DNA from 4 places in the Vibrio sp. M260121 genome. Region 3 is predicted to be linked to each of the others. Evidence: predicted binding sites of a transcription regulator. Region 3 holds the regulator's gene; each other region holds the start of a gene.
The links. The regulator CRP, encoded in region 3, controls carbon source genes, mostly activating them, when cyclic AMP is high. The targets are predictions, from matches to a motif close to TGTGANNNNNNTCACA.
Positions count from the first base shown of each region.

Region 1: rppH (RNA pyrophosphohydrolase) is a predicted target of CRP. The motif match lies at 2,994-3,009, and genes of this name have one in related genera.
Region 2: malT (HTH-type transcriptional regulator MalT) is a predicted target of CRP. The motif match lies at 2,685-2,700, and genes of this name have one in related genera.
Region 4: deoD (purine-nucleoside phosphorylase) is a predicted target of CRP. The motif match lies at 3,103-3,118, and genes of this name have one in related genera.

Region 1 covers NZ_JATABF010000009.1:41,422-47,384, reverse strand. The annotation lists gene QTO06_RS07550 (DUF1127 domain-containing protein) at 1-237, shown strand, start outside; gene QTO06_RS07545 (NADP(H)-dependent aldo-keto reductase) at 362-1,396, opposite strand; gene QTO06_RS07540 (DUF6482 family protein) at 1,551-1,862, shown strand; gene mutH (DNA mismatch repair endonuclease MutH) at 1,863-2,543, opposite strand; gene rppH (RNA pyrophosphohydrolase) at 3,162-3,680, shown strand; gene ptsP (phosphoenolpyruvate--protein phosphotransferase) at 3,690-5,936, shown strand; gene QTO06_RS07520 (sulfite exporter TauE/SafE family protein) at 5,943-5,963, shown strand, end outside.
Region 2 covers NZ_JATABF010000029.1:53,372-59,334, forward strand. The annotation lists gene QTO06_RS15940 (glycogen/starch/alpha-glucan phosphorylase) at 1-2,326, opposite strand, end outside; gene malT (HTH-type transcriptional regulator MalT) at 2,894-5,602, shown strand.
Region 3 covers NZ_JATABF010000043.1:13,956-19,918, forward strand. The annotation lists gene QTO06_RS19880 (ABC transporter ATP-binding protein) at 1-260, shown strand, start outside; gene QTO06_RS19885 (TIGR02444 family protein) at 257-736, shown strand; gene QTO06_RS19890 (hydrolase) at 837-1,844, shown strand; gene QTO06_RS19895 (YheU family protein) at 1,910-2,122, shown strand; gene QTO06_RS19900 (phosphoribulokinase) at 2,247-3,116, shown strand; gene crp (cAMP-activated global transcriptional regulator CRP) at 3,356-3,988, shown strand; gene QTO06_RS19910 (DUF1338 domain-containing protein) at 4,491-5,282, opposite strand; gene astD (succinylglutamate-semialdehyde dehydrogenase) at 5,547-5,963, opposite strand, start outside.
Region 4 covers NZ_JATABF010000038.1:34,693-40,655, forward strand. The annotation lists gene QTO06_RS18585 (tetratricopeptide repeat protein) at 1-566, opposite strand, end outside; gene QTO06_RS18590 (lactate dehydrogenase) at 736-2,205, opposite strand; gene deoD (purine-nucleoside phosphorylase) at 2,274-2,984, opposite strand; gene QTO06_RS18600 (YbgA family protein) at 3,383-4,333, shown strand; gene QTO06_RS18605 (MerR family transcriptional regulator) at 4,323-5,126, shown strand; gene phrB (deoxyribodipyrimidine photo-lyase) at 5,151-5,963, shown strand, end outside.

The DNA of each region.
Region 1 (5,963 bases), on a different contig from region 3:
TATCTAAAACTGGCCACGGTGCTTTTGAAAGCCGATCTGAAACGTGAAGAAAAGCAATGGCAACGTATGGTTCGTCGTAGTTCTCATGATATTCCATGGATTAACGAGCACTTACTAAAAGACATTGGCCTGGATAAAGATGGCCGTTCAACACAAGCTAGCGTACCTGACGCGGTAAAAGTTGAACGTCGAGTTCGTCACCTTCGTCGTGTGTTAACTTCGCGAATACTGACGTAATCGAAAGCCCAAGTTGAAACTCCCACACACATTCGATTCAATTTGGGCTAAGAAAAAAGGCTGACCATCATGGTCAGCCTTTTTCGTTATTACGTTTGGTGTTGTATTGTTTGCTCGGCGCTCACTATGGGCAAGGGTTCGAGTAAGTCGTACCAATCGCTTGGATGTCATTAAGCAATTCTTCACTTAGATGAATATTGATGCTGTCGATATTGGACTTCAGTTGCTCTAGGTTAGTCGCACCAATGATGTTAGAACCAACAAATGGACGCTGATTCACGAAGGCAAGCGCCATTTGCGAAGGGTCTAAACCGTGGTCACGAGCTAGGTTGACGTATGCTTCTGTCGCTTTAACGCCTTGTGGTGTGAAGTAGCGAGCAAAGCGTTCCCAAATTGTGCAACGCGCACCTTCTGGTTTGGCTCCGTTGAGGTATTTACCACTTAAGCAGCCAAACGCCAGCGGTGAGTATGCGAGTAGCTGAACGCCTTCGTAATGGCTGATTTCAGATAAGCCGACTTCGAAGCTGCGGTTCAATAAGTTATACGGGTTCTGAATCGAGACGATTCTCGGTAAATCATGTTTTTCTGCTAAACGTAGCAGTGACATCACGCCCCATGGCGTTTCGTTTGAGACACCGATGTAACGCACTTTACCTGCGTTGACTAACTCCGTGAGAGCTTCAAGGGTCTCGATCAGCGTGACCTCTTCTTGCTTATCTGGGTAAGGGTAGTTGAGCTGACCAAAGCAGTTGGTCTGACGCTGTGGCCAATGCAATTGGTATAGATCGACATAATCGGTTTGCAGGCGTTTTAAGCTATCGTCGATCGCAGTGTGAATATGGCGACGGTTAAGGCTCATGTTTTCACGAATGTATGGGACGTTGCGCGGACCAGCGACTTTCGTTGCTAAAACCACTTTCTCGCGTTTACCGCTTTTCGCTAACCAATTGCCAATGTACTGCTCGGTGAGTCCTTGTGCTTCTGCTTTCGGTGGTACGGGATACATCTCGGCAGTATCGATGAAGTTCACCCCATGATCGAGGGCAAAGTCGAGCTGTTGAAAAGCTTCTTGTTCGGTATTTTGCTCACCAAACGTCATAGTGCCAAGGCAGATCTTACTGATCTCGAGTGATGAGTGCGGTAGTTTTGTATATTGCATTTCACATCCTTGAAGAGTTACCGACTGAATAAGTCATTCCAATATAGGAGATTTTTAGTTGCTGTCGCAAATGATTTAAGTTTCGCTTTGTAGTTAACTCGAAACTTATCAATACGGTAACTAGACTTAAAGGATCTTGTGAAGGAGGTGCATTATGCAGAAGCATCAACTCGACATGTGGTTGCATGGCCACCACAAAGACTCCTATAAAACTCCGAAGGTCTTTGTGATAGGTTGTTCTGATGTCTCTGACTATCTGTTAGCAGTGGAGTACAAACACCAACTAGAGCCAATCAAAGACGGCGAAGATCCGATTCATTTTGGATCGTTAGATTTGGTGAAAGAAGAGCTGCTGAGGTTGGGGATTGATAAAGCGTATTTGAGACTGCACAACGCATACGATGAGTTCGGTAGCGAGGGTACAGCCTCTTACTGCGATATTGAATTGTCACTCGTAACGCATTGATCACTCTGATTGAGCGTTGATGTAGTGCTTCAATAGTATCTGTTCGGTGAATTGTGTCCTGAGGTAGAAACCGCGGGGCAGGGTTTTTATCGGCTTACCATTTGAACTGTAAGCTTCCGTCAGTGCTTTTGCGTTCGCGGCTTTAGGGCGCAGATGAAGCGCTTCTCCGTGTCTGGCGGAAATTTGATCAAACTTACCCAAAACGATCAATTCCATCAATTCTTCCCAGTCGTTTTTCAGAATTAACTCTTCTTCTTGATCCGGTGACCAAATCAAAGGGCTACCGACGCGGCGTTCAGCTAACGGAATCTCACGTTCTCCTTCCACTGGAACCCAAAGCACACGAGATAGCTTGTTACGCACGTGACTGGTTTCCCATGTTAAGCCTTGTACTCCTGTCAGTGGCGCAACAGAGACGAAGGTTGTTTCTAATGGTTTGCCAGAATAACTGATCGGAATGCTTTTTAGCTCGATCCCAAGCTTAGCGAAATCTTGTTGCGGTTTACTGCCAGCTGGTGCACCTAAGTGCCATTCCAGTAATTGCCCAACCCAGCCTTTATCGCGTTTTAAGTTTTCAGGAACTGTCATGCCTGCCTCTTTGGCAAGCTCTGTAAAGCTTAAGCCCGCAATGTCGTGCGCGCGTTCCATCAGTTCTGCTTCAGATTGTGGTTCTGGTTTCATAATGACAAGGTGGTGTTGGAAAACATCTAGTCTAACAAATTTGAATAAAATCCTCTGTCGAAGATTTCATCGAGCTGGGTTAAGAATGATCAATCCATAACTTATCCACAGATTAGGAAGTGACCAATAGGATCTCTAGCTGGGCTGGATGAATAAACAGGGGTTTGGTACGTGATTGAGACTTGATTTTATTAAGATATCATGAAGTCTTACCTGTCTAATGTGGATAAATAACCGATTGTGCGATCTTTGACCGATCTGTATTTGATGAAAAGATCATCAGGAAAAATAAGATCAATAAATCATCAGTTTTAAATTTAAATCTTTATTAATCATATTCTTATGTGTTTTGGTTTAAACCTTTATAAATGTTGCCAATAATGGTTTTGAACAAAATTCTTTGTTGATAGCGTTTTCTTCACAAAGTTATTCACAGAAAAGGTGAATAAATGTGGGCTATGTCTCAGTCTTGTGTTGATAAAATAATATTTGTTCAAAAGATATCCAAAATTGGCCAAAAGCTAATAAATCTTGCTCATATCACATCAGTAAGTTTGCTAGTAATGGGGATATGTGGAAAAATCACGGTAATAAAAAATTATTCATAGAGGTTAGCCAGTGATAGATGGCGATGGTTACCGACTCAATGTTGGTATTGTGATATGTAATAACCATGGTCAGGTCTTCTGGGCTAAACGATACGGGCAACACTCATGGCAATTTCCACAAGGTGGGATTGACGAAGGTGAAACACCTGAACAAGCCATGTTCAGGGAGTTATATGAAGAAGTCGGTCTGACGAAAAAAGACGTTAAGATCATCGCAACAAGTCGTCATTGGTTAAGATATAAGCTACCAAAGCGATTGGTGCGTTGGGACTCCAAGCCTGTTTGTATCGGCCAAAAACAGAAATGGTTTCTGCTGCGATTAGAATGCGATGAATCCCGCATTAATATGCAGCGTGGGAAATCCCCTGAATTTGATGGTTGGCGCTGGGTAAGCTACTGGTATCCAGTTAGGCAAGTTGTTTCTTTCAAGCGTGACGTATACCGTCGCGCAATGAAAGAGTTTGCATCTTTAGCCATGCCTTTTCGAGAGCGCAAGACGAAAGGGAAAAGAAAAAAGCAACGTAGATAGAGGATTAACATGCTCAGTCAGCTAAGGGAAATAGTTGAAAAAGTCTCCAGAGTCGATGACGTGCATCTGGCACTCGACATATTAGTAAAAGAGACTTGCGCAGCCCTATGCACTGAATGTTGTACTATCTATCTTGCTAACGACGAAATGCAGCGCCTTGAGTTAATGGCAACTCAAGGCCTGATTTTTGAAGGCGATAGCATTCATATCAACTTCAATGAAGGCTTAGTCGGTTTGGTGAAGCGCAGTGCAGAGCCATTAAACCTTGCTGAGGCTTCTACTCACCCTGATTTTAAATTCTTCCCTCAGTTGGGTGAGCAGGTGTACCACTCCTTCCTAGGCACACCGATCATTCATCGTAAGCAAGTATTAGGTGTGTTGGTTATCCAGCAGAAAACGCCGCGTTTGTTCAGTGAGATGGAAGAGTCTTTCCTTGTTACCTTGTCTGCTCAGATTGCAATACTGATTGCCCATGCGCAAAATCTCGGTCATTGGCAACTTGCCTCTAAACCAAAGGTGATTAAAGGGCTACCAGCTTCAACGGGGGTCGCGATAGGTGAGTTCTGGTTTGACAATACCCAGCCTAATTTGAGCGATGTTTTCCCTGCCTCTGCCTTAGATAAAGAACGAGAGCATGAACTGCTTGCGGTCGCGGTGGAAAGGGCGCTGAGCGATTTTCGTCGTATGCGCAAGAAGTTCGACAGTGAAATCAATAAAGACGCCTTGGCGATCTTCGACCTTTTTACTCACTTACTCAACGATCCAATGCTGCGTGGCGATCTCAAGAAGCAGATTGAAAAAGGCGATCGTGCTGACTGGGCATTGCGCCAAGTTGTTGAAACCTACTCGAACCGCTTTGCGCGTATGTCAGACGTGTACCTGCGTGAGCGCGCGCAAGATATTCGAGAGTTGGGACAACGTCTGCTGTATTTCTTGCACAACAGTGAGCAAGAGCATGCCTCGATTGATCGTCCGGTGATCTTGGTTGCCAATGAACTTACGGCGACTTTACTCGCATCAATTCCAAAGCAACATCTGTTGGCTGTGGTGTCACTAGAAGGTGCTGCAAACTCCCACGCTGCGATTCTCTCACGTGCATTGGGTGTTCCTGCCATCATGGGCGCGAACATCAACACCAGCGTCGTAAATGGTAAGAACGGCATTGTTGATGGGTACACTGGTGAGATTTATTTAGAACCGAACAGGCAGCTTTTGCGTGAGTATCGTAGCCTTGTTAGTGAAGAGTCTGAATTGTTCGCCATGGTGAACAAAGACTTAGCACTGCCTGCGATCACGCAAGATGGTTGCCATGTTGAAGTAATGCTCAACGCGGGTTTGAGTGCCGATAGCAATATCGCGATCAACTCCGGTGTTGATGGCGTTGGTTTGTATCGAACGGAAATCGCTTTTTTACTTCAGCATCACTTTCCGTCTGAAGATGAGCAGTATCATCAGTACCAAGCGATTCTGAACAGTTACCCGAATCAACGCGTTGTAATGCGCACCCTAGATATCGGTGGTGATAAACCATTGCCGTATTTGCCTATTGATGAAGACAACCCATTTTTAGGCTGGCGTGGTATTCGTTTTACCTTGGATCACCCAGACATCTTTTTGATCCAATTGAGAGCGATGCTAAGGGCGAGTGCGGAAAGTGGTAACTTGAGCATTTTATTGCCAATGGTGTCAGGCATTAAAGAGTTCGACGACGCCGTCGCACTGATTAATCAAGCCTACAGCGAGGTGGTGTTGTTGGATGAGCGAATTCAAGCTCCGAAGGTTGGGGTGATGATCGAAGTGCCTTCAATGGTGTACTTGCTGCCGGCTATCGCTCACCGTGTTGACTTCGTTTCCGTCGGTACCAACGACTTAACGCAATATTTGTTGGCTGTCGATCGGAACAATTCCCGTGTTGCGGATGTCTATGAATCCATGCATCCAGCGGTATTGTTAGCGTTAAAACAGATTCACGATGTTTGCCACCAATATCAAGTGCCTGTGTGTATTTGTGGTGAGCTAGCTGGTGATCCATTTGGTGCGTTGCTCCTGTTGGGCTTAGGCTACAACAGTTTGAGTATGAACACCTCGAACGTGGCTAAGGTGAAATATTTGATTCGTCATAGCCAGAAAAAAGAATTAGAAAAACTCGTCGAAAAGGCCATGTCATGCTCTTACGGGCAAGAAATCCATCAAATGATGCACGATTTCTTTATTCAACAAGGTTTTGCCGGCTTTATTCGTGCAGGTAAGAAGTAGGTAATTGTGACCATCTCTTTATTCATA
Region 2 (5,963 bases), on a different contig from region 3:
ATTGTTTGCCCATTTCTTCATGCGCTTTCACATAAGAAGCGAAGTCAGCAAGACATAGGTATGGGTCACCGCCATCTAGTAGGCTATCGAATGTAGCGCGTAGTAGGCCTGGTTGACCTGGCGTAAACTCTTCACCTGTTAGTAGGTCTAGAGACGCTTTCAGTAGGTGATCTGCGTTGTAGTAGTCGTAAGGGTTGTAGCCAGCTGCTTTAACCGCTTTCACGCCTTCAACATCAAGACCGAAGATGTAGATGTTCTCGTCGCCCACTTCTTCACGAATCTCAACGTTAGCACCATCCATCGTACCGATAGTTAGGGCACCGTTAAGAGCCATCTTCATGTTACCTGTACCAGATGCTTCTTTACCCGCTAGCGAGATTTGTTGTGAAACGTCTGCCGCAGGGATGATGATCTCAGCCATGCTCACGCGGTAGTCAGGGATGAATACCACTTTCAGTTTGTTACCGATGCGAGGATCGTTGTTGATCTTCTCAGCAACCTTGTTCACTGCGAACATAATTTCTTTCGCTAGGTGGTAACCCGGTGCTGCTTTCGCTGCGAAGAAACATACGCGTGGCTCACACTCGAAACCAGGTTCGTTCAGGATGCGGTGGTATAGAGATAGAATGTGTAGCAGATCTAGATGCTGACGCTTGTACTCGTGTAGACGCTTGATTTGAACGTCGAAGATAGCGTTAGTATCTAGCTCGATACCCATGTTATCTAGAACCCAATCAGCAAGACGCTGTTTGTTTTCTTTCTTAACAGCCATGAATTCCTTTTGGAATTTCGCGTCTGTTGCGTATTTAGCAATGCCTTCTAGCTGCTCTAGTTTCGCAGGCCATTCTGGACCTACTTTCTCAGTGATTAGCTTAGATAGACCTGGGTTACAGAACTTCAACCAACGACGAGGAGTGATACCGTTCGTTACGTTGTGTAGACGAGTTGGGTACATCTCGTGGAACTCTGGGAATAGGTCTTTCTTAACCAATTCAGAGTGAAGTGCTGCTACACCGTTTACTGCGTAAGAACCGATTACACATAGGTTTGCCATGCGAACCATGCGGTTGAAACCTTCTTGGATGATAGAAAGCTTCGCTTGCTTCTCACCGTCACCAGGCCACATCTTACGAACTTCTTGTAGGAAGCGGTGGTTGATTTCAAAAATGATTTCCATGTGACGTGGCAGTAGGCGCTGAATTAGCGACTCTGGCCATGTCTCTAGTGCTTCAGGAAGTAGCGTATGGTTAGTGTATGCGAATGTCTGAGAACTGATTTCCCAAGCCGCTTCCCAAGTAAGACCTTTTTCGTCCACTAGGATGCGCATTAGCTCAGGGATAGCAATTGTTGGGTGCGTATCGTTAAGCTGGATAGTCTCTTGCTTAGGTAGATCCGCTAGCGAGTAACCTGCTGCTTCGTGGCGACGTAGGATGTCGCGTACAGATGCTGCTGAGTGGAAGTACTGTTGCATTAGACGCAGTGTTTTACCTTTCTCGTGGTTATCGTTCGGGTAAAGCACTTTAGTGATGTTGCCTGCGTCGATCAGCGCGTGCTGAGCTTCGAAGTAATCACCGTTATTAAAGCTTTCTAGTGAGAATGGTGCGATTGCCTGACATTCCCAAAGACGTAGAGGGTAAACCGTGTCTGATTCGTAACCTACGATAGGTAGATCCCAAGGCATTGCTTTTACAGACATGCCAGGAACCCATTTACGAACTTCTTTACCGTTTTCGTTTACCACTTCAACGTGACCGTAGAAGCCGATTTCTTGCGCTAGCTCAGGGCGAGCCACTTCCCAAGGGTAACCTTCTACACCACGCCATGCGTCTGGTGCTTCTTGTTGACGGCCGTCTTTGAACGACTGCTTAAATAGACCGTATTCGTAATGCAGGCCGTAACCTACAGTTGGGAATTCTTGAGCCGCACATGAATCCATGAAACATGCTGCTAGACGACCTAGACCACCGTTACCCAGTGATGGGTCGCGTTCTTCTTCTAGAAGGTCTGTTAGGTTGTGACCTAGCTCAGCCATAGCTTCAGTGATCTCTTCGTAAAGACCCATGCTGATTAGGTTGTTACCAGTCAAACGACCGATAAGGAATTCTAGTGAAAGGTAGTTAACGCTTTTCGCTTCTTGGATGCGAGCGTCTGCTTCAGTAGCAAGCAAATCACAAGTCGTAAACTCAGCCAATGCACGACCCATTGCTAGGTACCATGCGCGGCTATCTGCATTTTCAACCGTGTGAGCGTAAGTCACAGATAGATGTTTCTTTACGCTTTCTTGGAACGACTTCTTGTCAAATTGTTTCTGTTGAGTAGGTTTCATTAAGAAATTCTCACGTCTTTTAGTAATTCATCTGCCATACATCGTGCATTTCCCTCTGTGAATAAACATCCTCCCATTTGTCCTCCCTACAAGGAGGAGGGGGTAGGGCGTAGAGGGCGTAAGCTTGCAAACTTAGTGATCCAAATCGCAACACGGCAGCCTATAACCCTATTCTTAGTGATTCGGATCACAGCCATCTGTGAGAAAGATTAAAATTTGTTCATGACGTTTTTTATTCACCCTTCCTACTCCAATGTAAAAACTGTCTTATCGATCACATTACGTCTTTTAACATTGATAATTTCTCCTTAATAGATGTGCAACTCTCTCTACATGGGATCAATACCATCGATGTTTAAGTGACCAAAATCACAAATACAGGGCGTAGTTGGTGGCATTTGCATCAACTCTTGAGAATTAGGAAGTGGATCAAAGTAACAACCAATTCTGTTGTCGTAACATCCAAAACGACTCGCAAGCATGTACACTTTTTATACAAACTAGAATTTAGTGGTGTGAGTCAGTTTCTAGTTTCGCTAGCTCAAAAAATTAAGGACAGAATTTATAATGTGGATTCCATCTAAACTTACTCGCCCAGGTCGCCTGCACAACGCAATCGTCCGTCCGCGAGTGTTGGACTTACTGCAACAAGCGCCTTACTACAAACTGGTATTGTTTCGCTCGCCGGCTGGTTACGGGAAAACCACCATGGCGGCACAGTGGCTGTCAGACAAACCCAATGTAGGTTGGTACAGTATCGACGACAGTGATAACGATGGTTTCCGCTTCGTTAACTATCTACTGCAAGCTTTAAACAAAGCGACCAACTACAACTGCTCTAACGCTCAAAAATTGGCTGAAAAGCGTCAGTTCTCTTCTTTACGCTCTTTATTCAGCGAAGTTTTCGCTGAAATGGCAGATTTTCAGCATGAGTGTTACGTCGTACTCGATGACTACCATCTGATCACTAACGACGAAATTCACGAGTCCATGCGTTTTTTCTTAAAGCACATGCCAGACAACCTTACTGTAGTGGTTACTAGCCGTGCGGCACCGCCATTAGGCACTGCGAACCTTCGTGTCCGTGACTTGATGATCGAAATCGGCAACGAAATGTTGGCATTCGATACCGAAGAAACCACACGCTTCTTCAACCAACGCATTGCCGATGGCATCGATGAAGACATGGCGAACAACTTACGTACTTACGTTGAAGGTTGGCCATCAGCGTTACAACTTATCGCCCTACAAGCACAGCATCAGAACCGCACTCTGGCACAAACCGTAGAGTCGGTGTCTCAGTTTAATCATGCACACTTATGGGATTACTTAGTCGAAGAAGTCTTTGATCTATTAGACAAAGAGACACGTCATTTCTTAATGCAGGTATCGGTACTGGACCATTTCAACGATGAGTTAGTGTTTGCACTGACCCAGCGTGAAGACGCACTCGGCATGATTGAGTCACTCAATCGATACGGCTTGTTTATCTATCCACTGGAAGGTGAACAAAACTGGTTCCGATTCCACAATCTGTTTGGCGAATTTTTGTCGCATGAACGTCAAGCGCGTATTCCTCAACAAGAGAAAGATCTACACCGCAACGCAGCTGTCGCCTGGCTAAAACAGAAAGCACCGCATCAAGCTATTCACCACGCACAGAAATCTGACGACACTGATCTAATCGTAGAAATCTTGAATGAATTTGGTTGGAAGATGTTCAACCAAGGTGAGTTAACAACGCTAGAAGCGGCGATCAACCAGCTTGATAAAGACTTACTCTTCAGCCACCCGAAACTGTCGATGTTGCGCGCATGGTTGGCGCAAAGCCAACACCGCTACAACCAGGTTGGTGAGCTACTAGCAGAAGCCGAAGAAGAGCATAAGAAACGTAATATCGAACTTGATTCTGGCTACCAAGGTCAAGCTAATGCCCTACTCGCTCAGGTTGCAATCAACAGCAACCAACCAGAGCGTGCATTAGAGTTAGCCGAGTTAGCACTGAGCCAACTTGACCCAACGGTGTACCGCAGCCGTATCGTGGCGACGTCAGTCGTTGGTGAAGTAAACCACGTACTGGGTAAACTTGACCGCGCATTACCAATGATGCAACAAACCGAAAAACTGGCACGTCAGTATCAGGTTTACCACCAAGCGTTATGGGCAATCTTGCAACAAAGTGAAATCATGATCGCGCAAGGTTACGTCCAAGCAGCATTTGAGCTGCAAGATTCCGGCTTCCGCTTGATTGAAGATCAACAACTTCAGCATGTTCCTCTTCACGAGTTTTTATTACGAATTCGCGCGCAAGTATTGTGGTGCTGGAACCGCTTGGATGAAGCAGAAGAGTGCTCATACAAAGGGCTACAAATTCTAGAAAACCACTCACCAAGTAAGCACTTACATAGCTACTCAATGTTGGCGCGTATTGCGATTGGTCGCGGTGAACTAGACAAAGCGGGTAAGTTTATCGAACACATCCAGCACTTGATGAAACAATCCACTTATCACGTAGACTGGACGGCAAACGCATCGCTCTCTCTGATTTTGTTTTGGCAAGCTCGTGGCAACACAGAAGCAATTCAAGAATGGTTGAACACCGCAGTTCGCCCGGAATCAGCGTGTAACCACTTCTTGCAGTTGCAGTGGCGCAATATTGCTCGTGCTCACATCAACCTTGGCCAATATGACGAAGCGCGACAAGCTTTGGACTTCCTACAAAGCGAAGCTCGTCGTACTAACTTGGTGACCGATACCAATCGCAACCTTGTGGTTGAAGCGGTATTTGCCGCGCGTCAGAAAGACGAAGAGCAAGCAAAAGCACTATTGAAAGAAGCACTAGTGATGACAAACCAAACCGGTATGGTCGGCAACTTCTTAATCGACGGTGCAACGATTGGTGGTCTACTAGAGAAGCTAAGTCTTCGTCATGAGCTGGGCGATTTAGAACGTCACCGTGCTCAGCAATTGATGAAAGACATCTCTTCAAACCAACGCAGCCGTTCGATTCACTTCGATGAGGACTTTATCGAGAAGCTAGTCAATCACCCGAATGTGCCTGAGCTAGTTCGTACTAGCCCACTGACTCAACGTGAATGGCAAGTGCTTGGTCTTATCTACTCTGGCTTTAGTAACGAACAAATCGCACAAGAGCTGGATGTGGCAGGCACAACGATTAAGACTCACATTCGTAACTTGTACCAGAAGCTCAATATTGCCAACCGTAAGGAAGCAATCGTAACAGCAGAGAACTTGTTGCAGCTGATGGGTTACTGATCAGGCGAATAAATTAGTGCTAAATACGAGGGTTGGCGTCATGCGTCAGCCCTTTTTTGTTGCTAATTAATCGTTGAAAAGTGCAAATTGCAAAGCACGTAGGAAACGTTGTACATATATACCCAAGTAACCTCGAGATGCTAGGTTCAGCGAGAATGACTTGGTTTGTAGACGCGGCGGCGATTTAAAGGTTTAGTGGGTCTAAATCAAGAATCGACAACAAAGTATACAAGCCAAGACCCTTACTATTTACAAAGAGGGCCCTTTGGGAGCGTGTCATTGACTCGCTTTTTTATTTAAACCAATGGCTGCGTCAAACAACTTGGAAAGAGCTAGCTATTACAAGGCGTTGTTTTCCTTG
Region 3 (5,963 bases):
CAGAATTTCGTAAGCAGACCGCACCAATTCGCAAAACGCTGACACAGTTAGAAAACAAAATGGATAAGTTAGGTGAAGCTCTAGCGAAAGCAGAAGAGCAATTAGCGGATAACTCGCTGTATGAAGCCGAAAACAAGGCTAAACTTAACGAAGTGTTGGCGCTTCAAGCTTCTAGCAAAGCAGATCTTGAAGAAGTAGAAATGGAATGGATGTCTGCCCAAGAAACACTCGAGCAGATGGAACTAGAGTTTAATCAATGACAAACGAGCACGCAGAATACACTCTTACCCTAGAACACCTTTGGCAGTTCAGTCTGCAATTTTATGGTGTGCGAGAAGTGAAGGAAGCGTGCTTATCATTGCAAAACAACTACCACGGCAACGTGAACCTATTACTGCTGCTCAGATGGCTCGATGAGCAGCAGGTGATTTTCCAAGAGCAAGACTGGCATTTAGTTCAAGGCTGTCTTGGTCGAAGTGAAACTCTGCTCCACTCTTACCGTGAACTTCGTCGCCACCTCAAATCACAAGTTAATGACGCGCTTTATCGCGAAGCATTGCAGTTCGAATTGCAGCTCGAAAAACAGCAACAGTCCGACCTCGTCGACTGCGTCAACTCACTCAAATTAGTCAAGAATGATGGCGAACCACTGACGCTGAGATACTGTCGCCAGTTAGGTGGAGAGCATCTGCAACAGGCATTCTCCATTCCAGTTCCAAACATTCAATATCCATAAATCAGTCATAAACCAGTAAAATATCTATACTAAAGCTATAAAGGATTATATTAATAAGTTCTTCAGCGAACATTGAAGGACCATATAAGAGCAGTTAGGTATGACACAATTTTTCGCAGCCGCCGGGATTAAGAACCCGCATCTTCAGACGCTATTGCCACGCTTTATCCGCAAGAAAGCGTTGTTTACGCCTATTTGGCAAACACTCGATACACCGGATGGTGACTTCTTAGATTTGGCGTGGTCACAACAGCCAGATTCTGAAGCCGCTCACAACAAACCAATCTTCGTCCTCTTTCATGGCTTAGAAGGATGCTTCTATAGTCCGTATGCGAACGGTTTGATGAACGCCTTCTCTGAATCGGGTTGGCTGTCAGTGATGATGCACTTTCGTGGTTGCAGCGGTAAGCCAAACAAGAAAGCCCGCGCCTATCATTCTGGCGAAGTAACGGATGCTCGTTTCTTTCTTCAGCAACTCAATCAGCAATTCCCTAACAACCCTAAAGTTGCGGTCGGCATTTCCCTTGGCGGTAACATGCTGGCGAACTACTTGGCTGAGTATAAAGACGACCCAATATTAAGTGCCGCAACCATTGTCTCTGCACCACTGAACTTGGCAGCATGTGCCAATCGTATTGAGCAGGGCTTCTCGAAAGTTTACCGACGTTACTTGCTCTCTTCACTCAAACGCAATGCACTGCAAAAGCACGACTTAATCCAAGGTGAACTCGCCTTGTCGTATAACTCGATCAAACGCGTGACTCGTTTGTATGAATTTGATGACTTGATCACTGCTCCTCTGCATGGTTTTAAAGACGCGCAAGATTATTACGATCAATGTTCAGGCTTAAGTAAGTTGCAACAGATCACCTTGCCAACCTTGATCATCCACGCCAAAGACGATCCGTTTATGACCGAAGAGGTTATCCCAAAATTCGTATTGCCAGACAATATCGATTACCGACTTTATGAACATGGTGGACACGTTGGCTTCCTGACGGGCACAGCATTAAAACCTAAATTCTGGTTAGAAGAAGCCCTGCCGGCTTATTACGAAAGTATCGCCGCTGACTACCTTTCTGCTGTATCCGTACCGCGAACACAGTAAACTACTAGGCGTGCCAGACAGAACGCTTCTGCACGTACTAAACATCATAAAAGTTTGAGGTATTTATGATCATTCCATGGCAAGACATTGCGCCAGAGACACTAGAAAACCTGATCCGCGAATTCGTGCTACGTGAAGGCACCGACTACGGCTCAGTGGAAGTTTCATTGCAGAGTAAAATCGATCAGGTCAAATCCCAATTAGAGAAAGGCGAAGCGGTCATCGTATTTTCTGAGCTTCATGAAACGGTTGATATCCAACTAAAAGCAAAGTTTTAGACCCTTCACATTTTACCGTATCCCACTCGATGACAAGGGCTTGTTACATGCTATAGTGGGTTATCGACCGTGCAGCATACGTGTGCTGCACTTTACAGGTAAGTAATTTTCGACAAGGTTTGTCATGTCAGCGAAACACCCAATCATTGCGGTTACTGGTTCGTCCGGTGCCGGCACAACCACCACTTCTGAAGCCTTCCGTAAGATGTTCAATATGATGAACGTCAAACCAGCGTGGGTTGAAGGTGACAGCTTCCACCGCTTTACACGTCCAGAGATGGATGTCGAAATCCGCAAAGCGCGTGAGCAAGGCAAGCACATCAGCTACTTTGGTCCACAAGCCAATGACTTTCCGGGGCTAGAAGAGTTCTTCCGTAAGTTCGGTGAAGATGGTACTGGCAGCGTGCGCCGCTATCTGCACACTTTTGATGAAGCCGTTCCATACAACCAAATGCCGGGCACCTTTACGCCTTGGCAAGATCTGCCAGAAAACAGCGATGTGCTGTTCTACGAAGGTTTACACGGTGGCGTGGTAGATGGTGATGTCAATGTGGCGCGTCACGTCGATTTTCTGATTGGCATGGTGCCGATTGTGAACTTGGAATGGATCCAAAAGTTTGTTCGTGACACGCGCGATCGTGGTCATTCAAGAGAAGCGGTGATGGATTCGATCGTGCGCTCGATGGACGATTACCTAAACTACATTACCCCGCAATTTTCTCGCACACATATCAACTTTCAGCGCGTACCGACCGTCGACACTTCTAACCCACTTAACGCCAAAGGCATCCCAAGTTTGGATGAGAGTTTTGTGGTGATCCGCCTACGCGGTATCAAGAATGTCGACTTCCCGTATTTGCTGGCGATGATTGATGGCTCATTCATGTCTCGCCATAACACCATTGTGGTTCCTGGCGGCAAGATGAGCTTTGCAATGGAGCTCATAGTAAGGCCGATTCTGCAACAGCTCATCGAAACAGGGAAAATTGGCTAAAAACCTCCCTACCGGAGTGTTTACTTTTCATACCGTGATCATGTGCACAGTTTTGCTTACAAAATCTCAATCATGGCACGATTAAAATCAAGAAATCGTTTTCGAAAAAGGATACTATTTCTAACCGAAACACAAGAGAGCTTGCAGCATATAAAAAGTGCTCTTATTCTAGTAGGCCAATTCAGGCTTAGCTAAAATATGGATAGCGCAAGCGTACCCTGCAGAGGAAGTGAGATATTATGGTTCTAGGTAAACCTCAAACCGACCCAACATTAGAGTGGTTTCTTTCACACTGTCATATTCATAAGTACCCATCAAAAAGCACGCTAATTCACGCGGGCGAAAAAGCAGAGACTTTGTACTACATCGTTAAAGGTTCTGTTGCGGTTCTTATCAAAGACGAAGAAGGTAAGGAAATGATCCTTTCTTACCTAAACCAGGGCGACTTCATTGGTGAACTTGGTCTATTCGAAGAAGACCAAGAGCGTACAGCTTGGGTTCGCGCTAAATCTCCTTGTGAAGTGGCAGAGATTTCTTTCAAGAAATTCCGTCAACTTATCCAAGTTAACCCAGACATCCTAATGCGTCTTTCGGCGCAAATGGCTCGTCGTCTACAAGTTACTAGCCAAAAAGTGGGTGACCTAGCGTTCCTAGACGTAACTGGTCGTATCGCTCAGACTCTTCTGAACCTTGCTAAACAACCAGATGCGATGACGCACCCAGACGGCATGCAAATCAAGATCACTCGTCAAGAAATCGGTCAAATTGTTGGCTGTTCTCGTGAGACAGTAGGCCGTATCTTGAAGATGCTAGAAGAGCAGAACCTAATTTCTGCGCACGGTAAAACTATCGTTGTTTACGGGACTCGTTAATCTCGATTAACGTTTAAAAAATTTAAAAGCCACCAAATGCAAGTTTGGTGGCTTTTTTGTTTTTAAGAGACAAGAACGGAAAACAAAGAATCGAGAACTGGGAACGCTGCGCTTCGGGATCGGACTTCGTCCTTTGAAATGAAAAGACAAAGAACCGAGAATCGGGAACACTGCGTTCCGAGAGCGGACTTCGTCCTTCGGGATTAAGCCCTCTCAGATTTCGAGTTTTCAACTCTCCCAAAACGAAGCTTTTCCGACTCCACAGGTCATAGCCCGTTCTGATATCCCAACAAACTCCAACCATAGAAGCAGAAACATTCAGCTTTTCAGAGTGTAAACTCTCTCGAAGCGAAGCATTCCTGCATCCATAGGCTGCAGCCCGTTCTCATGTCCCAACAAACTCCAACCTTCAAAGCTGAAACCTTCAACATTCCAGAGTGCAAACTCTCTCGAAGCGAAGCGTTTCCGCATCTAGAGGGCGTAGCCCGTTCTCGCCTCTTCTTTACCCGTTGGTGCTTTCGAAAATCTTATCTGCTGATGCCGCTACAAATCCTGGGTACAACTCACCGTTATCCATTGGGTAGCGCTTAGCAAACTCGTAGAAGCCTCCAGGAATCACCTCAACGCCTTCAGTAAAGGTCACTGGCACTTTGTCTGCCATGGTCGATGATTGCTCTAGTAACACCTCTGGCGTGCCTTTTACTTCACCGCCATTCTCGTTGATGGTGAACCCTACTGTACGTAGGTGGTCGTTCACTTGCTTTACTTCTTGATGCTGGTTGAGTTGATTCACACTCACTGTGAAGTGGTTCGCTCCGTAACCGTGCGCAGCAAGCCAAGAAGCGTATTCACTCTCTTTCGCCAAAGTTTGGAAGTCAGCGTAGCTGAGGTTCCACAAACGTCCGCCGTATAAGAAATCACTGCCGGTCAGTTTAGAAGCATCAACCTGCTCTACCAGCTTATGAACAATGGCTTGAAGCTCTGGTGAACACTCATCCACTTTCAATTCACTGATGAAGACTTTTGGTTGTTTCGGATCTGGGTGCTCAAAATGTTTTGCCACCAGCTTTTTGCTTTCAAATACGTAGTCACCACAGGCTTTGTAACCCACCGCTAGGAATGGCTTCGCTAACGTTTTAATGCCTAGGGGAGCGACATTAAACGTACGTAGCGCAATATGGTCATTAATCAGAGGCTCATCTTCTTGAAGAAGTTGATGGACTTTAGCAGCGGAAGGGCAAAGACGTTGAATGTAGTCTTGCCATAGCGATTCAAATAACACATCGGGCGTCATAACGACTCCTTGTTATGAAATGTAGAGTTAGGGGTAAGAGGAAGTTGACCGCTCGTTCACAGCCCTAAAGCTGTCCAGAATCACGAACGAGCGGCCATCAACCTGTGACGGTATGTGTGGCATAAGTGCCAGTCAGTCAACACGCTCTGGAGAGTCTTAAGCTCGCCTTTGGCGTTTGCCAGCGCGATTACCAGAATCCTAACTTGGTAAATAGCTCCGGCAGAGAGAAGCGGCGATACTTGGTCACCGCTTCGTATTTCTCTATTACAGGCTTACACCTGGGCTCAATGTTGCAGGCAAGACCGTCTCTTGTCCTTCCATTGATGCCATTGGGTACGCACAGTAGTCTGCTGCGTAGTAAGCACTTGGACGTAGGTTACCTGAGGCACCCGGACCACCAAATGGCGCATCACCACTTGCACCCGTTAACTGGCGGTTGCGGTTCACGATGCCGGCTCGAATGTGGTCCACGAAGTATTCCCACTCTTGGTCGTCGGTTGAAACCAGACCAGCCGATAGACCAAAGCGCGTATCGTTCGCCAGTTCTACTGCTTTCTCTAGCCCTTCGTAGCGTACTACTTGTAGAAGTGGACCGAAGTACTCTTCATCTGGCAATTCGGCAATGTTCGTCACGTCGATGATACCCGGAGAAACAAACGCCGCTTCGCCTGCTTTCGCTTC
Region 4 (5,963 bases), on a different contig from region 3:
ACACTCAACATTTCAACGAAATTGTTCAGCAAGTAGTAATCCCATGCGAGCAGGATTCTGGCTTTGCCTTCTAGCCAAGCAATACGGACATTGTTTGCCACTTTCACTGCGAGTTCATGCGTAGAGGCGGCAAGCTTGTGTTCGTTGGTGATTCGCCAAACATTGCCTAAGCCAATTAATGCTTCGATTTGGATCTCGATATCGTCGACCAAAGCCGATTGCTCTAGGGCATTAATCCAGTATTGTTGTGCAGAGTAATATTTGGCTTGTCCCCAATACTGCAGGGCGAATAAATGAAGGATCTTTGGAAGGTGATCGTCAGTATCAAGTTGAATTTGGAGGTTGTAAGCGTCTTTGATCAGCTTTAAGCCATGTCGATAATCCATGCTACACCAGCAAGCATTAGACATCGCGATAAGCGCTCGAATCTCACCATCTACAAATAGAATTTGCTCTGAACGAATACGGCATTGCTCCGCGATTCGAAATGCTCGCTCAGGATCAGATTTTATCTGGCCTTCAAGGGCGTTGAGCTCGGCTTCGAGCTGAATTTGGCTTTTATCCAACGTTCACATCCATGACTATCGAACTGGAATTTACACCTAAAAACAAGTGGTTAGATGCGTATATCATTGCGGTGTAGAAAACAGCCACACCAATAAGGTATCGGATTCCGTAATGTATACCGCGCTCCGCGCTTATTTACCACTTCTAAATGAGTAAACTGTTAAATAATCATGATAACAATTGTTTGATCGTGAGTGGTGCGTCGGTGACTTTGAGCCTTTGAGCAGCAGTAAGTCCTTGCTTATCCTGATAGCACAAATTATGCCAAGCTCTGAATATATCTAAAAGAGGCAATATGCCTGCAGGACGCAATTTGCGACGTGGCTCGTTGATAAAGCTTTCAAACAGCAGTTGAAAACGATTTTGATAGAATTGGATATGACGTGTTGTTGCCACATTAAACCAGGCTTCTGGCTCGTTTTTATCGCCAGCTAAATGGCAAATACCCTTGTTACACTCATACTGGCTAGAAATTGCCCAGCGATCTCGCCACCAACTCATGTAGGCAATGTCTACTTTGCCAAATGGCGTACTCATGTCCCAAATTGCGTCTTCTTCTACGTACATCAGATCCACATTTTTCTCTTGGATACGAGACAAACAAACGCTCAACGCAGCAGAGCGGAGCAGGGGATCTTGAGGCATGTAGATAGAAACGCGCTTCTCAGGGCAGCACATATCTAGCACATGAAGATAGTGTGCGTAAGAAGTATATGGCGGACGAATCAAAGCGCCCTTGGATGGGTAATGGAACACCGAAAGGTTACCCAAAGGATCTTCAACGTTGCCACGAGCCAGAATGGTTTGATATTTCTGATCGATTCGCTCACGCAGTTTCTTAGATGGTGCTGGCGGCGGTTCACTCGCTTCCGCTGTGTATTCTTGCGAGACAAAGCGAGACACTTCATCGTATGGGTTGTGATCCAGTGTAGCGACTGGCTCATCATCAGAAGAGTAGTTCACATGCTGACAAAGAATGTAACCCGAATGCGCTTCACCCGAAGCGATCCAGTAAACGCCATTATTGCTGTTTGGCTGCAACGCGACGTAGTTTGATGCGAGCTCATAATGCTCAGCGTGGTTTACCCAGCGTGCATCAATCGTCGCCAGTTTGCGTCGGCAACGGCTAGCGATGTGGTCAACATGATCGTAAAAGGTTTTTGGGTTGATGCTGAGTTTACGGCAGATTTCACGAACGGAATAACCAGTAAACAACAAGCCCATCAAATTCTCTTGGAATTGAAGCTTTTTGTTGGCACCAGACCATTTATCGACAAAAGTACTTTGGCACACTTTGCAGCGGTAACGTTGGCGATCGCCACTGTAACCGAAAGCGTGATAGAGGTGTTTGTGCGTGTGGACAGAAAGTCCGAAGTTATCGCAATCATCATTACGACAAGCAGGTAACCCGTCACTGTGGACGTGACGCAGACGATGAAGCTCGTTCACTACATCGCGGTTATTAAGTAAGGGGGGGAAAGCTCCACACTCACGGCATACCATCGCCGGACGTTTAGGGTTAGCATGTTGCAAAACGTATCGCTTTGCATCACTCAATCCAAAGTTGTCACACGCCAATGTTTTACAAAAGTTGAGTTGTAACCCATCTGCGTCCCTTGGCAGTTCGCCGTTAGACACAATCGCCCCCTCGGGATAATTCTTGCAGCCGGTCAGGCCCCGGCTGCTATTTACTACTTAGGTGTTTCTTAGATGTTGATTGCTGTTTCTAGAGCAACTTTCATCATGTCGTTGAACGACTTTTGACGCTCTTCAGAGCTTAGTTTTTCACCACGGATGATGTGGTCAGAAACTGTTAGGATAGTTAGAGCTTTCGCGCCTAGGTCTGCAGCAACGCCGTAGATACCAGCCGCTTCCATGTCTACACCTAGGATGCCTAGTTTTTCCATTTTCTCGAACAGGTCTGCTTCTGGTGTGTAGAACAGGTCTGCAGAGAATACGTTACCAACTTTAACCGGTACTTCTTGAGCACGTGCTTGGTTAACCGCTTCTTCTAGAAGACCGTAGTCAGCGATTGCAGCGAAGTCGTGGTTGTTGAAACGGATACGGTTAACTTTTGAGTCTGTAGATGCACCCATACCGATAACAACGTCCATTAGTTTCACGTCGTCACGTACTGCACCACAGCTACCTACACGGATAACGTTTTTCACGCCGTACTCAGCGATTAGTTCGTGTACGTAGATACAGCAAGATGGGATACCCATGCCGTGGCCCATTACAGAAACTTTCTTGCCTTTGTAAGTGCCAGTAAAGCCGAACATGTTGCGAACGTCACAAACTTGTTTCACATCTTCTAGGAACGTTTCTGCGATGTATTTAGCGCGCAACGGGTCGCCTGGCATTAGAACTGTTTCAGCGAAATCACCTGGTTGTGCGTTAATGTGTGGGGTTGCCATAAGTGCTCTCCAAAGTTTTGTTCAGGTAAAACGCATCAATTATAGAATGCTATTACCAATTCTGTTGAACTTGTTCGTTTTCGTTGAGGCCATAATATCGGGATAGGGTAAGGGGACTTGAGAGTTAAGTCACAAAACGGTCGGCTTTAGTGTTTAAATATTCTGTTGATAACTAAATCTGTTGAAAGCAAAAAGGCAATCGATTTGCTTTTGAGCAGTTTGTCGATTGCGCGCACAAATTCTTCCTTTTTTCGCCTAAATTTTTTCTGAAATCGTGCTGATCGAATTCCTATATAAGTGAGTAAAACGGTTAAATTGTACAATTTATTTTCTTGTACAATCTGGTAAGGCTTGCTATAAGTTATACAACAAAACATTTTGTATAGGGATGCGTCATCATGGAATCGTCAATCAAAGTAGGTATCAGCTCTTGTGTGTTAGGTGAACGTGTACGTTTCGACTCTGGGCACAAAATCAGCAACTTCGTTACTAAAGAATTAGATGGGTACTTTAGCTTCGTGCCTGTCTGCCCAGAAGTCGGTGTTGGCATGACAGTACCTCGCCCAACCATTCGTCTAGTGAGCAACGAAGAGCGTATTGCATTGGTCGAAACAAAGAATCCTGAAAACGATCATACCGATAAAATGCTGACGTACTCAGAAAACAAAGTGAACGAGCTCCAAGGGGAACTGCTGTGTGGCTACATCGTATGTGCTAAGTCTCCAACGTGTGGCATGGAACGTGTGAAGGTTTACAGCAAGAACAGTGCTGCGAAAGAAGGCGTTGGCTTGTACACCAAAACTTTGATGGAAAAAATGCCGTGGTTACCAGTAGAAGAAGACGGTCGCCTGAACGATCCGGTATTAAAAGAGAACTTCATCACTCGCGTTTACTGTTTGAATGACTTTTATGAGTCGATGGATGGAGAGCCAACCCGCGGCAAAATTATCGAGTTTCACTCGCGCTACAAGCTGACGCTGATGGCGCACCACCCAGAGTCGTACCGTTCTCTTGGTCGATTGGTGGCTGATGTAGCGAACTATGAAATCGATGAGTTTTACAGCCAATATCGTCTGGGCTTGATGCAAGCACTACAAAACCGTGCCAGCCGCAAAAATAACACCAATGTGTTGATGCACTTACAAGGCTACTTTAAACGCTCATTAACTTCTGACGAGAAAGCAGAACTTGCGACCGTGATCAGTGACTACCGCACAGGGTTATTACCACTGCTTGCGCCGCTAACGTTAATTAAGCACTATCTCAACGCGTACCCAGATGCGTACTTACAAAAACAGAAATATCTAGAACCATACCCACAGGAGATGAGACTTCGTTATGGATTGTAGCCAAGAAGAAAAACTATACGCGATTCGAGATGTATCTGAGTTAACGGGTGTAAAGCCCGTTACTCTGCGCGCTTGGCAAAGACGCTATAACTTGATCCAACCGCAAAGAACTGAAAAAGGGCATCGCTTATATCGTCAGCAAGATTTGGACACAATACGAGAGATCCAAGGCTGGTTAGCTAAGGGCGTTGCTATCGGCAAAGTGAAGGGACTGCTAGGACAAGAGTCAGACGTTGATGTGTCAACAGACAACCAGCGTTTGGAAGAAGTTGAAGTGATGTTGAAAGCGTTGTCGGAGCTTAATCGTGGCAAAACGGAAACGCTCCTGTCTAACGTATTAAAAGAATACCCACTTAATATTGTGATTGAACAGCTGATCAATCCGGTGTTCGAAGCATTAGATCTAGTGAAAGTCTCGCTGCGTTCATTGCAACTCGGTTTGTTCCAAACGTGTCTAATTACTCGCCTCGCCCTAGTGGTGGATTCAGAGAATAAAGCCGCGTCTAAAGGGAAATGTCTGCTGGTGAGCTTCGAGCAAGCTCGTGACTCAGAGAGCTGGATTCAAGCCGCAAAACTGTGTGAACAAGGCTACCACATCACCTTAATCGACAAGGTCGAAGATGTGTCTGGTTTGATTGGGCATGATGTACTTGCTCGTTATCAGCAAGTGCATTTCTTCTCGAACAAAGCGCTGCCGATCAAACAGGTGGAAGCGTTAACTGCATTGCAAACCCGAGCACCTGAGCAAGTTCAATTTTCTGAAGTCATCGAGAAACTGCATTTCGCTAACTAGCCCAATAATAGGTAAGGAGAGGACATGATTCTGGTTTGGTTTCGACGTGATCTGAGAACGTTAGACCACACAGCGTTAAAGGCTGCCTTGGATACGGGACAACCTGTTGTGGCTGGTTTTGTTTCGACACCGGAACAATGGCAAGAGCATAATATGGCGCCAATGCAGGCAGACCTGATCGCGCGACGCTTGGTGCATCTCAATGAAGAACTCGCAGACCTCAACATTCCACTTCTCTATAAAGAAGTGCCCAAATTTTCCGACGTGGCTGAGGTCATTAAGGGGTGGGCATTATCATTAAACGCAGAAAGCGTCATGGCGAACATCCATTACGAGGTCAATGAACAAGCGCTAGACCGGGAGGTTTCAGAGGTTCTTGCTAAAAGCGAGGTCGCGTTCGAAGCTTTCCACGACAAATGTGTTCATGCGCCAACCACGGTGTTAAACAAGCAAGGTGAATACTTCAAGGTATTCACGCCATTCAAACGCGCTTGGTTGTTGAAATTCCGGATGCCAATGGTGTCCAAACCACAACCGCAAGCCGAGCTGTCCAAAAACGTGCTTCAGACAGTTGAAGCAGATATTTATCATTCCGATGTGCCTTTTTCTTACCCACGCGATTCCAGCGGACGTTGGCACGCCTCAACCACAGATATTGTCCAACAACTAAGAGAGTTCGCCCGTGAGCGCAGCGATGCATATCAAGCAGAGAGAGACCTTCCTGCTGTCGATGGCACGAGTCAGTTATCTCCCTATCTCGCAATTGGCGCGCTGTCGCCAAGACAATGTATCGCAAGGCTTTATGCAGAAAACCCACTTCCTGACCTCACCGAAGGG